Linked DNA regions of Hydrogenophilus thermoluteolus. The protein of the gene in region 2 interacts with the protein of the main gene of each other region in a pairwise test. Links are inferred from orthologs where the notes say so. Each region holds a gene or a part of one and is shown on either strand. Other genes may lie near its edges.

Evidence for each region. The genes of interacting proteins can lie anywhere in the genome.
Region 1: the proteins of priA (region 2) and ssb interact in binary tests that used the Escherichia coli proteins (3 or more experiments, as listed by UniProt). The link is inferred for Hydrogenophilus thermoluteolus from one-to-one orthologs.

The regions. Positions count from the first base shown.
Region 1 is NZ_AP018558.1:1,929,545-1,933,654, forward strand. Bases 1-2,997 are described here. They hold ssb (single-stranded DNA-binding protein), read right to left. Parts: upstream 1,732-2,997; coding sequence 1,270-1,731; downstream 1-1,269. Other genes in these bases: HPTL_RS09390 (tRNA threonylcarbamoyladenosine dehydratase), read right to left, coding at 1-338; HPTL_RS09395 (MBL fold metallo-hydrolase), read right to left, coding at 308-1,264; HPTL_RS09405 (MFS transporter), read right to left, coding at 1,715-2,950. Outside these bases: HPTL_RS09410 (glutamate synthase subunit beta), read right to left, coding at 3,029-4,110. UniProt on the Escherichia coli protein: Plays an important role in DNA replication, recombination and repair. Binds to ssDNA and to an array of partner proteins to recruit them to their sites of action during DNA metabolism. Acts as a sliding platform that migrates on DNA via reptation.
Region 2 is NZ_AP018558.1:2,197,037-2,204,608, forward strand. The notes cover bases 1,994-4,891. They hold priA (replication restart helicase PriA), read right to left. Parts: upstream 4,524-4,891; coding sequence 2,463-4,523; downstream 1,994-2,462. Other genes in these bases: HPTL_RS10675 (methyl-accepting chemotaxis protein), read left to right, coding at 1,994-2,461; hemE (uroporphyrinogen decarboxylase), read right to left, coding at 4,543-4,891. Also shown: HPTL_RS10670 (hypothetical protein), read right to left, coding at 1-310; more of HPTL_RS10675, read left to right, coding at 467-1,993; more of hemE, read right to left, coding at 4,892-5,610; HPTL_RS10690 (TrkH family potassium uptake protein), read right to left, coding at 5,665-7,122; Trk system potassium transporter TrkA, read right to left, coding at 7,141-7,572.

The DNA of each region.
Region 1 (4,110 bases), 270 kb from region 2 along the record:
GTCGCGACATTGTCCGGGGTCACGAACGCATCGACCGGACGCACGTCAAGCTCAGGCGCAATCTGAGCAAAACGTTCGGCAAGCGCCGTCACTTTGGCCATCCCGCAGGTGGTGCGCAGCGCCTGTACCTGACGGTTGAGGTTACTTTCGACGACCACGTCCATATCGATGAGCGTGAGGCGTCCCACGCCGCTACGCGCCAACGCCTCGGCCGCCCACGAACCGACACCGCCCAGACCGACCACCGCCACGTGCGCGTCAGTGAGGCGTGCCACACCTTCAGCGCCAAAGAGGTTGGCGAGCGCCGTCAGACGGCGCGGACGGTCCGATCGCGCCAAATGCCCAACCCCTGCGCGTTCAATTCGAGATCCCACGCGAGGAACTCGAGTAACATCTCGCCGGTAAGCGGCCACCCTTGGCGTTCCCCCTCTTCGAGCATCAACGCCCGCAGCCCCTCCAAGATCTCGAGGTGACGCGTCGTCCCCTCGCCACGCGCCGAACGGGCGATCCCGACGTACGCATCGACCAAGCGGTTGTGCTCCGCAACCAGACGCGCCACTTCGGTCACCCCGCCAAAATGGGTGAGGTACGCCTTTTCCGGCGCAAGCGCGGCGATGCGGTTCGTCGTCGCCACGAGCGCATCCGGGTCGAACTCGCTTGGCGTCGTGGTCGGGACCACCGTCGGGCGCCCCTCGACGTCGAGCTCCCGGTACGACAACCCCAACGTGTCGCCCGTAAACACGATCCGCGCCGTTTCGTCCCAATAAAAGAGGTGATGGCGCGCGTGTCCCGGCGCGTCGAACGCCACGATGGTGTGATCGCCAACGGTGAACCGCTGACCCTCCGTTGCCGGGATCACCCGCTCTTCGGGCACGGGCATCAGGTAACCGTAGAGCGCAAAGGCTTGCGCTTCACCGTAGACGGCACACGTTGCCTGCCACAGGCGCGAAGGGTCGATCAGATGGCGCGCGCCGCGCGGATGGACCACCACCTGCGCGTTGGGAAGCGCAGCCAACAACTGCCCCGTCCCCCCCGCATGGTCGAGGTGGATATGGGTGAGAAAAAGATAACGGACCGCTTCCGGCGCGATTCCGCTTCTGGCCAGAGTTTCCAGGTAACGCGGCAACGCGCTATTGACGCCCGTATCGAAGAACGCCGCTTCGTTTCCCGCTGCCAAGAGATAGACTGCAGCGAGATTGGAGCGAAGATAACCGGTATCGATCGTGGCAACGCCACGATCGTCCCACACCACCGTTTCGGACATAATCGTCAGAACGGGATATCGTCGTCGGCAAAGCCATTATCGACGAACGGCGCCGCCGCGGCACTGGGCGCGCCAGACGGTTGCGCAGCCGGAGCTGCCGCCGGTTGCATCGGCACGTCGCCTTCGCTGCCCCCGCGCGAACCCAGCATTTTGAAGGTATCGCCACGGATTTCGGTCGTATAACGCTCTTGTCCGTTCTGGTCCGTCCATTTGCGCGTGCGGATCGACCCCTCGATATAGACGGGCGAGCCTTTGCGCAGATACTGCGCGGCGACCTCCGCCTGCCGCCCGAAGAAGACGACGCGGTGCCACTCGGTCTGTTCGCGCATCTCACCGGTTTGCTTGTCACGCCACCGTTCCGACGTCGCCACTGAGAGATTCACCACCGGCTCACCGCTGGGCAGATACCGCGTTTCGGGGTCGCGCCCGAGATTACCGACCAGAATGACTTTATTGACCGATGCCATGATTTGCCTCCTCGATGCCCTCTGCCGGGGGAGAGAGCCGTTGCGCGGAAGCATACCACAAAACCCCTGCCAGGGCGCAGGCAAGGAAGAGCGCACCACGCCCCCAGTGTTGCGCTACCCAACCGCCGAATGCTCCGCCCGCGAAAAGCCCCAACGACTGCAGCGTGTTATAGACCCCCAACGCTGCCCCTTTGTATCGCGGTGGTGCCACTTTCGAAATCCACGACGGCTGGGTCGCTTCGAGCACGTTGAACGCGACGAAAAAAAGCGTGAGCGCTACACCCAACGACCACAGGCCGCTGCGGTCCGGGAAAAAGGCCAACAGGGCGAACCCCAGTTGCACCGCGACCAGCAACAGCACCGCCCCCCGATAGACCGCAGCGATTTTCCCCCGCTTCTCCGCGAGGATCACCAGCGGCACCATCACGAGCAACGCGACCACCACCGCGACCGCATAGACCTGCCAGTGGGCCGATACCGGCAACCCAGCCTGTGCGACCAACAGGGCGGGAACGACTACCCACATCGCCATCTGAACGAAGTGCAGGCAAAAGACGCCGAAATCGAGACGCAGCAAGCGGGAATCCCGCAAGACGACCGCAAAACCCCGGCGTTCCGCTTCCCCGTGCGACGCACTGTGCGTTGGGGCTGGCGGCGGCGGATTGGGCACTCCGCGCGCCACCATCACGAGCGCCAGCACTCCCATCACTGCGGTGAGGAGAAAGATGCCGCGCATCCCGATCACCCCGTAGAGCCACGGCGCCACCGCCAGCGACCCCGCAAACGCCAACCCGATCGACGCCCCGATCATCGCCATCGCGCGCGTGCGAAACGTTGGAGCGGTCAAATCGGCGACGAGCGCGGTCACTGCGGACGAAATCGCTCCGGCCCCTTGAATCGCGCGCGCCGCAACCAGCCAATGCACGGTCGGTGCCCACGCCGCTAACACCCCACCGAGCACGAACAGCACCAACCCAAAATAGATGATCGGTTTGCGCCCCCAACGGTCGGATGCCCAGCCAAGCGGCAGCAAAAGCAGCGCTTGGGTCAGCCCATAGACCCCCAACGCCAGCCCCACCGCCGACGCCGAATCGCCACCCGGCAAATGGCGAGCGTAGTCGGCAAGCACCGGTAATACCAAAAAGAGCCCCACCATACGGAGCGCAAACACCCCCGCCAGGCGAACTGCGACCTTTCGTTCGTCTTGCGTATCCGTCATCACCCCTCCACAAATGACAAGGGCGCCCCCTCATCCAAAGGGTAGGCGCCCTGATTGGGTAGCCTGCCTAGGCAAGAATCACCGCGGCAGGATCGACGTTCCCATCAGCGCCTCGTCGACGGCCCGTGCGCACTGCCGCCCTTCGCGAATCGCCCAGACCACGAGCGATTGTCCGCGGCGGCAGTCCCCCGCGACGAAGACACCAGGTACGTTCGTTGCGTAGGCGTTGGGCCCATCGGTTGCCGCAGCCGCGTTGCCGCGCGCGTCCTTTTCGATCCCGAACGCATCGAGGAGTTCCTGCGCCGGATGGACGAACCCCATCGCCAAGAAGACGAGGTCGGCAGGCAGTTCGAATTCGCTGTCGGGGATCTCGACCGGCTTGCCGCTCGACCAGTCGAGCCGCGCCAAGCTAATCGCTCGCACGCGCCCGTGCTCGTCCCCCAGGAACGCTTTGGTCATCACCGCCCACTCGCGGACGACCCGCCCCTCTTCGTGCGAGGTCGAGGTCCGCAGTTTGTGCGGCCAATAGGGCCAGGTCACGAGCTTTTCTTCCTTTTCCGGCGGTTTGGGCAACAGTTCGAGCTGGGTGACCGAAAGCGCCCCTTGGCGCAGACTCGTCCCGGTACAGTCGGCGCCGGTATCCCCGCCACCGATCACGATCACGTGCTTGCCTTTGGCGTCGATGGGATTGGGTTGATCCCCCGCGACCGCTTTGTTTTGCGGCGTAAGGAACTTCATCGCGAAATGGATGCCCGCAAGCGTCCGCCCCGGCACGTCGAGATCGCGCGGCACTTCCGACCCGACCGCAAGGACCACGGCGTCGAACTGCGCCCGCAATTCTTCTGGAGTGATCGACTCGGTGGCGTCGTCGTTCACCGCTTCGGGCAACGGCGGCCCGACACGCACGCGGGTGCGAAACACCACCCCTTCTGCCTCCATCTGCGCGATCCGGCGGTCGATCTGCCACTTTTCAAGTTTGAAGTCGGGAATCCCGTAGCGCAGCAGCCCCCCGATGCGGTCGCTCTTTTCGAACACGGTAACGCTGTGTCCGGCACGCGCCAACTGCTGGGCACACGCCAGCCCTGCCGGGCCCGAGCCGACCACCGCGATCTGCTTTCCGGTCTTTTCACGCGCCGGTTCCGGAACGATCCAGCCGTGTT
Region 2 (7,572 bases):
CGATGCTTGCTTCGACGTCGGCCAGCTCCACGTCGGTGAGATGGGGCGCCGCGGCGACGAGCCGCTCTTTCGGGATCGTTGTGCCGACCGCGCGGCGGGGGCGGGTCAACGCCACTTGGTGCGTCAGCTTCGTGACGCGAACACCCGCACCGGCCAAGCGCTTCCCCACAACGGTCCGCAACCCTTGATGGACGGCGTTCCCCAGAAGACCGTCGAGCGTTTTCGCCAGATCCGCCTCTGGGACCGTTTCGAGCGCCGCCGGAAGTTCCAGCGTCAAGGTATAGGTCAGTTGCAACGTCGCTTTGCTCATCGCGACCACCTTCTATTTTTCGTCATCTTACCACGGGGATGGTTGCCGCGGCCAAAAGCCGAAATAAAACGCTAAAGCAATCGGCAATTTTGCCGTTAGACAGAGCATGCCTTCGACTATACTGTGTTTACCTGTCCGCGCGGTTGGAGCGTCATCATGCGTCATTTGTCGATTTCCGCCAAACTCCTTTCGATCCTCATCGTCGGCGGGCTGCTGGTTGCGACCACCAATGGATTGACCTTGTGGAAAGATTGGCAAAGCGTGCAAACGGCGCAGCGGCAATTTGCCGGACTCGAGTTGCTCACGCGCCTGGGGGACGTCTACCGTCAGGTGCCCATCCTACGCACCTGGTCCGGGGTTACGCTCGCTGCGGACCCCAAGAGTGAACTCCACCAGCACGCGACCCAAAACGCGCAGACGCTCGTGACTGAAATCGACAGCCAATGGAACGCGTTTCGCACCCTTGCCACGCAAGCCCCGCTTTCGCCAACCTTGACCGAACAGATCGCAATGCTCGATCGTTCCTGGCAGGAGATCAAGACCCGCGATGCGGCCGATCGCTTCCAGATGCTGGCGCCGCTCGTCGACGGATTATTGGAAACGATGCGCCTCATCGCGGTCGAATCGCAACTCGCGTTCATTCCCGACCCGACGATCAGCAGTCTGACTCAGGCGTGGTTGAACGATATCCTTCCGCTCACCGACGCAAGCAACCGCTTGCGCGGGTTGCTCACGCTCGCGTTCGTCGAGCAACGCTTCGGCGAACCGGCACTGTTGGAATTCACCCGCCATCGCCATACCTTGGCAAAAAGCATCGAAGATCTGGCGTTCATCCACAACCGCTTGCGCAGTTTCGGCGTCACCGAACTGGTCGACCTCTTCGACGCGCAACTGAGCTATCTGCAAGAGCAAGGGGAGATGCTCGACACCACCCTCGACGCGATCAAATTCGGCTTCTTCGCGCGCGATCCGCTCGAAGTCTATGACGAAGCCAGTCAGTTGGTCGATGGGGTCTGGGGCTACGGCGCGTCGGTGCATGCGCTCCTTGCCGAACATGTCGAAAGCTACCGCGCGGCGAAATGGCGCAGCCTTGCGATGTTGTCCGCTGCGATCGCCGCGGCATCGCTCGTCGTTTTGCTCATGACTTTGGCCATTCGGCGCTCGTTGCTCGCTACCATCACGCGCATCGCCAACGGTGTGCAGCAACTTGCCCAAGGTGACCTGACCACACAGATCGCGGTTCGCGAGCGCGACGAAACCCGCCGCATCGTCACGGCGCTGCACGAGATGATCGGCAAATGGCGCGAAAGCCTCTCCACCGTCCATGCCGCACTCGAAGCGCTGGCGCGCGCCGCGCAAGTGAGCGAAGCCAACGCACAGGCCATTGCCGACCGCGCTCGGCAGAGTGAAACCCACGTCACCGCGATCGTCGACGCTGCGGACGCGCTCGACGCCACCGCACGCAATGCCCGTACCGAAGCGCAAGCAGTCGTTGCCGACGCGCAAAAAACCCTCGACGAAGCGCAACAGATGGCCGGCGCGCTTGCTCAGGCGCTGGCTACGCTGGAAGCGATGAACACGCAACTCGACGGGGTCAACGCCGCCAGCCGCCGCTTCATCGCCGAATCGGCGGCGATCCGACGCATTACCGACAAAGTGCGGGAAATCGCCGAGCAGACCAACCTCTTGGCTTTGAACGCCGCGATCGAAGCGGCGCGCGCCGGTGAGGCGGGCCGGGGCTTTGCGGTGGTTGCCGACGAAGTGCGCAAACTCTCCGAACAGTCCGCGGTCGCTGCGGGCGAGATCGACACGATCACCACGAATCTGGCGCAGCAGGGTCAAGCGATCGAAGCCCAGCTCGACGCGACCCTGGCCGAAACGCAGTCGAGCCACGAACGGATCGGCGCGTTGCAGGGGTTCATGGCGCAGGTGGAACGCGCGACGCACGGCACGCTCGAACGGGCGCGCTCCATTTTACAGGTCGCAAGCGACGTCGAACGGTTGAGCGAAACGATCGACCAAGCGGCGCACAACGCCAAAACCGCCGCGCAGCAAACTTCGAATGCAGCGAACGAAATCACGACCGCAAGCAGCGAAGTCAATGGTTGGGTGACGAAACTCAAAGCGGCGTTTGCGCGCTTTCGGCTCTGAGCTACGCGTCGAGCGGATCCACCTCCAAGCGCCACCGCAACCCTTGGCGTTGTGGCCACTGCAGCAACCGTTCCCGCCACGCCCGCAAAAAGGTGTGGAGCGCAGCGCGGTTCGGCGATTCGACCACCAGCTGTGCCCGTTCGCGCCCGGCCAAACGGACGATCCTGAGCGGCACCACGTCCAAGAGGCGCACCGCATGCCCGTGCGCGTGCTGTTCCCGCATCGCCTCGCCGGTCGCTTTCGCTGAAGTGAGGAATTCGAGCGCCACTTCGAGTCGTGGCGCGTCGGCGCGCAGCAACGCTTGATGCACGAAAGGCGGCAACGCTAGCCGTTTGCGTTCAGTCAGTAACGTATTGGCGAACGCCGCGTAGTCGTGCGCGACCAGTTGCTGGAAAAACGGGTGGTCCGGATAGCGGGTCTGCACCAGCACTCGACCCGGTTGCCCGCTTCGCCCGGCCCGCCCGGCAACTTGCAGCAACTGCTGCATCAAGCGCTCCGTTGCCCGCGTCTCGGCCGCAAGCAGCCCCGCATCGGCGCCGACGACGATCACCAGCGAAAGCGCCGGGAAGTCGTGCCCTTTCGCGATCATCTGCGTGCCGATCAAGAGCTTCGCGTCGGCGCGCGCCACCGTCTTGCGCAGCGCAGCAAACGCCGCAGCGGTTTGGCACGCGTCGCGGTCGATCCGCACCACACCATGATCGGCGAACGCGGCGTGCAACTCCGCTTCGAGCCGTTGCGTTCCCTGCCCGGCAACCGACAACCCGCCGTTGCCGCACGTGGGGCAGACCTCGGGCACCGCGATGCTCCAGCCGCAATGGTGGCAGCGCATCCGGCTGTCGACGCGGTGATAGACCATGCGCACCGAACAGCGGCGGCACTCCTGAACCCAGCCACAATGGGCGCAATAGAGGGTCGGCGCAAACCCACGCCGATTGAGGAAGAGCAACGCCTGTTCCCCGCGCGCCAGGGTCTCTTTGAGCGCCTCCCATGCCTCGGGCACCAATCCCGCGGTGCGCGGTGCTTCCCGCGTCACGGGCAACAGTTCGATCGTCGGCAGCGGCACGCCAGTGGCGCGCTCCGCAAGCGTCACCCGGCGGATCCGCCCCCGTTCGCTGTCCCACCAGCGTTCGAGCGACGGCGTCGCCGACCCCAAGACGACGCGCACCTGCGCCGCTTTGCCGCGCCACAGTGCAAGATCGCGCGCCGAATAGGGCGCCCCTTCGAACTGTCGGTAACTGGCGTCGTGCTCTTCGTCGACCAAGATGAGCCCCAAGCGCGGCATCGGCGCAAAGATCGCCGAACGGGTGCCGATCAAACAGTCCACCGCGCCTTGCACCAGCGCCGCGAAGAGGTGCTGCCGTTCGCGCGCGTTGAGGTCCGAATGCCAGACGCCGATCCTCGCTCCCGGAAAACGGGCGACCACCCGCGTTGTGGTCTGGGGAACGAGCCCGATTTCTGGCACCAATACGAGCGCTTGGCGCCCGGCCGCCAGCGTCTCCGCGATCAGACGGAGGTAGCACTCCGTTTTTCCGCTACCGGTGACACCGAAAAGCAGCACGGGGTCGAAACCCGTGGGACCGGCGGTGAGCTGTGCATACGCGCGCGCTTGCGCCGCGGTCAAACGTGGCCCCGGCGTCGTCACGACCGGCTCCGAACGGCGCTGGGAAGCGGTGTTTTCGCCGGTCGCGTGTTCGCCCACCGCTCCATCCGTTACCGCGGCGAGCGCCACTTGGCGTTTGCGCCGTCTGAGTGCGGGCGGCAGTACAAACGCCAGATATTCGCCCAGCGGGTTCAAATAGTAATCGCTCGCGAACGCGATCTGGTCCAACAAGACCGGATCGAGCGGCGGCCAATCGTCCCACCATTCGGCGATCGGCTTGAGCCGCTCTGGCGGCACCTCGGGTTCCGGGTCACACGCCCAAACCACACCCAAGACGCGCCGCCGCCCGAGCGGAACCCGGACGAGCTGCCCGCGGTACATCGGGTGCATGTCCGGTACGCGGTAATCGAAGAGGCATTTCCCCGCTTGCGGCACCAACACGCGGGCAACGCGTTCGCTCATCGTGCTGCCGCGCACCCGATCACGGTGATGTGGTTGGGTGGTACTGCGCACTCTCCTGTTGCACCGTCTCGACGAGCACCGCGACATGCTCCGGCGGCGTGTGTTGCGAGATCCCGTGGCCCAGATTGAAGACGTGCCCGGTGCCTTCGCCATACGCGGCGAGGATCGCGCGCGCCTCGCGACGCACCGCCTCGGGTGTAGCGAGCAACACCGCGGGATCCATGTTCCCTTGCAGCGCGACGCGGTCACCGACCAACTGCCGCGCTCGACCGATCTCGATCGTCCAATCGAGCCCCACCGCGTCGGCGCCGCAGTCGGCGATTCGTTCGAGCCACAACCCACCCCCTTTGACGAAGACGATCACCGGCACGCGCCGACCGCGCGCGGTGCGCGTAAGTCCCGCGCAGATCCGTTCCAGGTAGGCAAGCGAAAACTCGGCAAACGCGCGTTCGGAAAGCACGCCTCCCCACGAGTCGAAGAGCATCACCGCGTCCGCACCGGCGGCGATCTGCGCGTTGAGGTACTGCGTCACCGCTTCGGCGTTGACCACCAAAATCCGATGAAGCAGCTCCGGGCGCGCATAAAGCATTTTTTTGATGGTGTGGTAGTCGCTGCTTGCGCCCCCTTCGACCATGTAGCACGCGAGCGTCCACGGGCTTCCGGAAAAGCCGATCAGCGGAATCTCGTCGGCGAGCGCCGCTTTGATCTCCCGCACCGCGTCGAGCACGTACCGCAGCTCCACCTCGGGGTCGGGTACCGCCAGGTTGCGGATCTCCCACTCTTCCCGCAACGGTCGCTCGAATTTCGGTCCTTCCCCTTCGGCGAAATAGAGTCCCAACCCCATCGCGTCGGGGACCGTGAGGATATCGGAAAAGAGGATCGCGGCGTCGAGTCCGAACCGCGCGATCGGCTGTAACGTCACCTCGACGCACAACGCCGGATTGCGGCACAAATCGAGAAAACTCCCGGCACGTGCCCGAGTTTGTCGGTATTCCGGCAGATAGCGCCCCGCTTGGCGCATGAGCCAGATCGGGGTGCGGTCGACGGGTTCGCGCAGCAACGCGCGCAGCAAACGGTCGTTTTTCACGTCGTCTCTCGGCAATACGGTTCCGTGCGCGAGGATAACACAGCCAGCACCCCGTTACCGTCGCCAGAACGCTGGGGTGAGGACGACCAGAAAGGTGAAGATTTCAAGGCGCCCCAACACCATGGTAAAGGTCAAAAGCAACGTCTGCCCTTCGTTCAACCAGCCGTAATTCGCAGCCGGCCCCACAGCGCCCAAACCCGGCCCTGTGTTGTTGATGCACGCCACCACCGCCGAAAACGCCGTGACGATATCGAGGCCACTGGCACTGAGCACCAGCGTGAGCGAGACGATAGAGACCATGTAGAGAAAGGAAAAACCCAAAACCGCGAAAACGACACGGTTTTCGATGATCGTCTTGCGTAAGCGCACGGGAACGACGGCGTTGGGGTGGAGCGCGCGCACGATCTCGCGGTAGATCTGCTTGTAGAGGATGATCGCACGCATCATTTTGATCCCGCCGCCCGTCGACCCGGCACAGGCGGTGAAACTGCTCAGGAAGAGCAGCCACAATTGGGCGAAGAACGGCCAGAGGGTGTAGTCGGTCGTCGCCAAACCCAGCGACGTGGCGATCGAGACGACGTGAAACGCGGTGTCGCGCAGCGCCCGCCAGAAATCGGCGTACGCGCCGTTCACGGTCAAATAGGCGGCGAGCATGAGGCTACTGAACGCGAGCACACCCAAATAGTAGGGCAATTCAGGATCGCGCCAGTAGGGTTTCGCGGATCTTCGCACCAGCGCCAAATAGTGGGTGGCCCAGTTGAATCCGGCGAGCGTAGCGAATGCGATTGCGATGAGTTCGAGCGTAAGGCTGTGAAAATAGCCGAATGAGGCATCGTGGCTGGAAAAGCCACCGAGCCCCATCACCGAAAAGGCGTGGATCACCGCATCCTCGATCGACATCCCACCGTACCAGAACGCACCCATGCACAGGAGCGTCATCCCCGCGTAGGTGAGCCACAGGCCCTTTGCAGTATCGGCAACGCGCGGTGTGAGCGACTCCTCTTTCAACGGCGTGGGGGATTCGGCCTGAAAAACCTGCCGCCCCCCGATCCCCAGCAAAGGGAGAATCGCTACCGCCAAAACGACCACCCCCATTCCGCCCACCCAATGGAGGAACGCGCGCCAGAGGTTGAGGGAAAAGGGGAAATCGTCCAAACCGGAATAGACCGTGGCGCCGGTCGTTGTCAGCCCCGAGACCGCTTCGAAATAGGCGCGCACGTAGCCGAGTTCGGGGCGGTAGAGGTAGAGCGGGATCGCCGCGAAGAGCGGTGAGACTACCCACGTGAGCGCGACGATCAGAAAGCCATCGGCGGGACGGAGCGCGCGCCGATACCGCCGCGTCGCAGCCCAGAGAAGTGCCCCAGCAGCGAACGCCGCTGCCATCGCTTCTTCGTAGAGCGTGTGGCTGCCGTCGGCGCGCCACAGCGACGCCGCGGTGGGAACCAAAAAGAGCAGGGAAAAGAGCATGAGAATGTACGCGTACGCATGGAGCGCCGGAACCCAGGGTCGCATCGTCGCCGCTCCGCCGATTCAGAAAAAGCCGAACCCGACGGCGAAAAGCTTTTCGATCTCACGCACGCGCCGCCGTTGCGTACAAAAGAGGATCACGTGATCCCCCTCTTCGATCACCGTGTCGTGGTGGGCCATCACCACCCGTTTCTGTTTGCGCGCTGGGCTTGCCGCTTCCTCGTCCGCTACCGTCTCTTCGCGAACGATCGCTGCGACCGTCACCCCTGGTGGCCAGCGAATTTGGTCGATCCGCCGCCCCACCACTTTCGACGTCTGCGCGTTGCCATGAACGACGATTTCGATCGCCTCCGCGGCACCGCGCCGTAAGCGGTGGACTGCGGCCACGTCACCGCGCCGCACGTGTTTCAAGAGGGCCCCGATCGTCACCAACGCCGGTGAAATCGCGATGTCGATCGTTTCGCCTTGCACCAGATCGACGTACGCGGAGCGGTT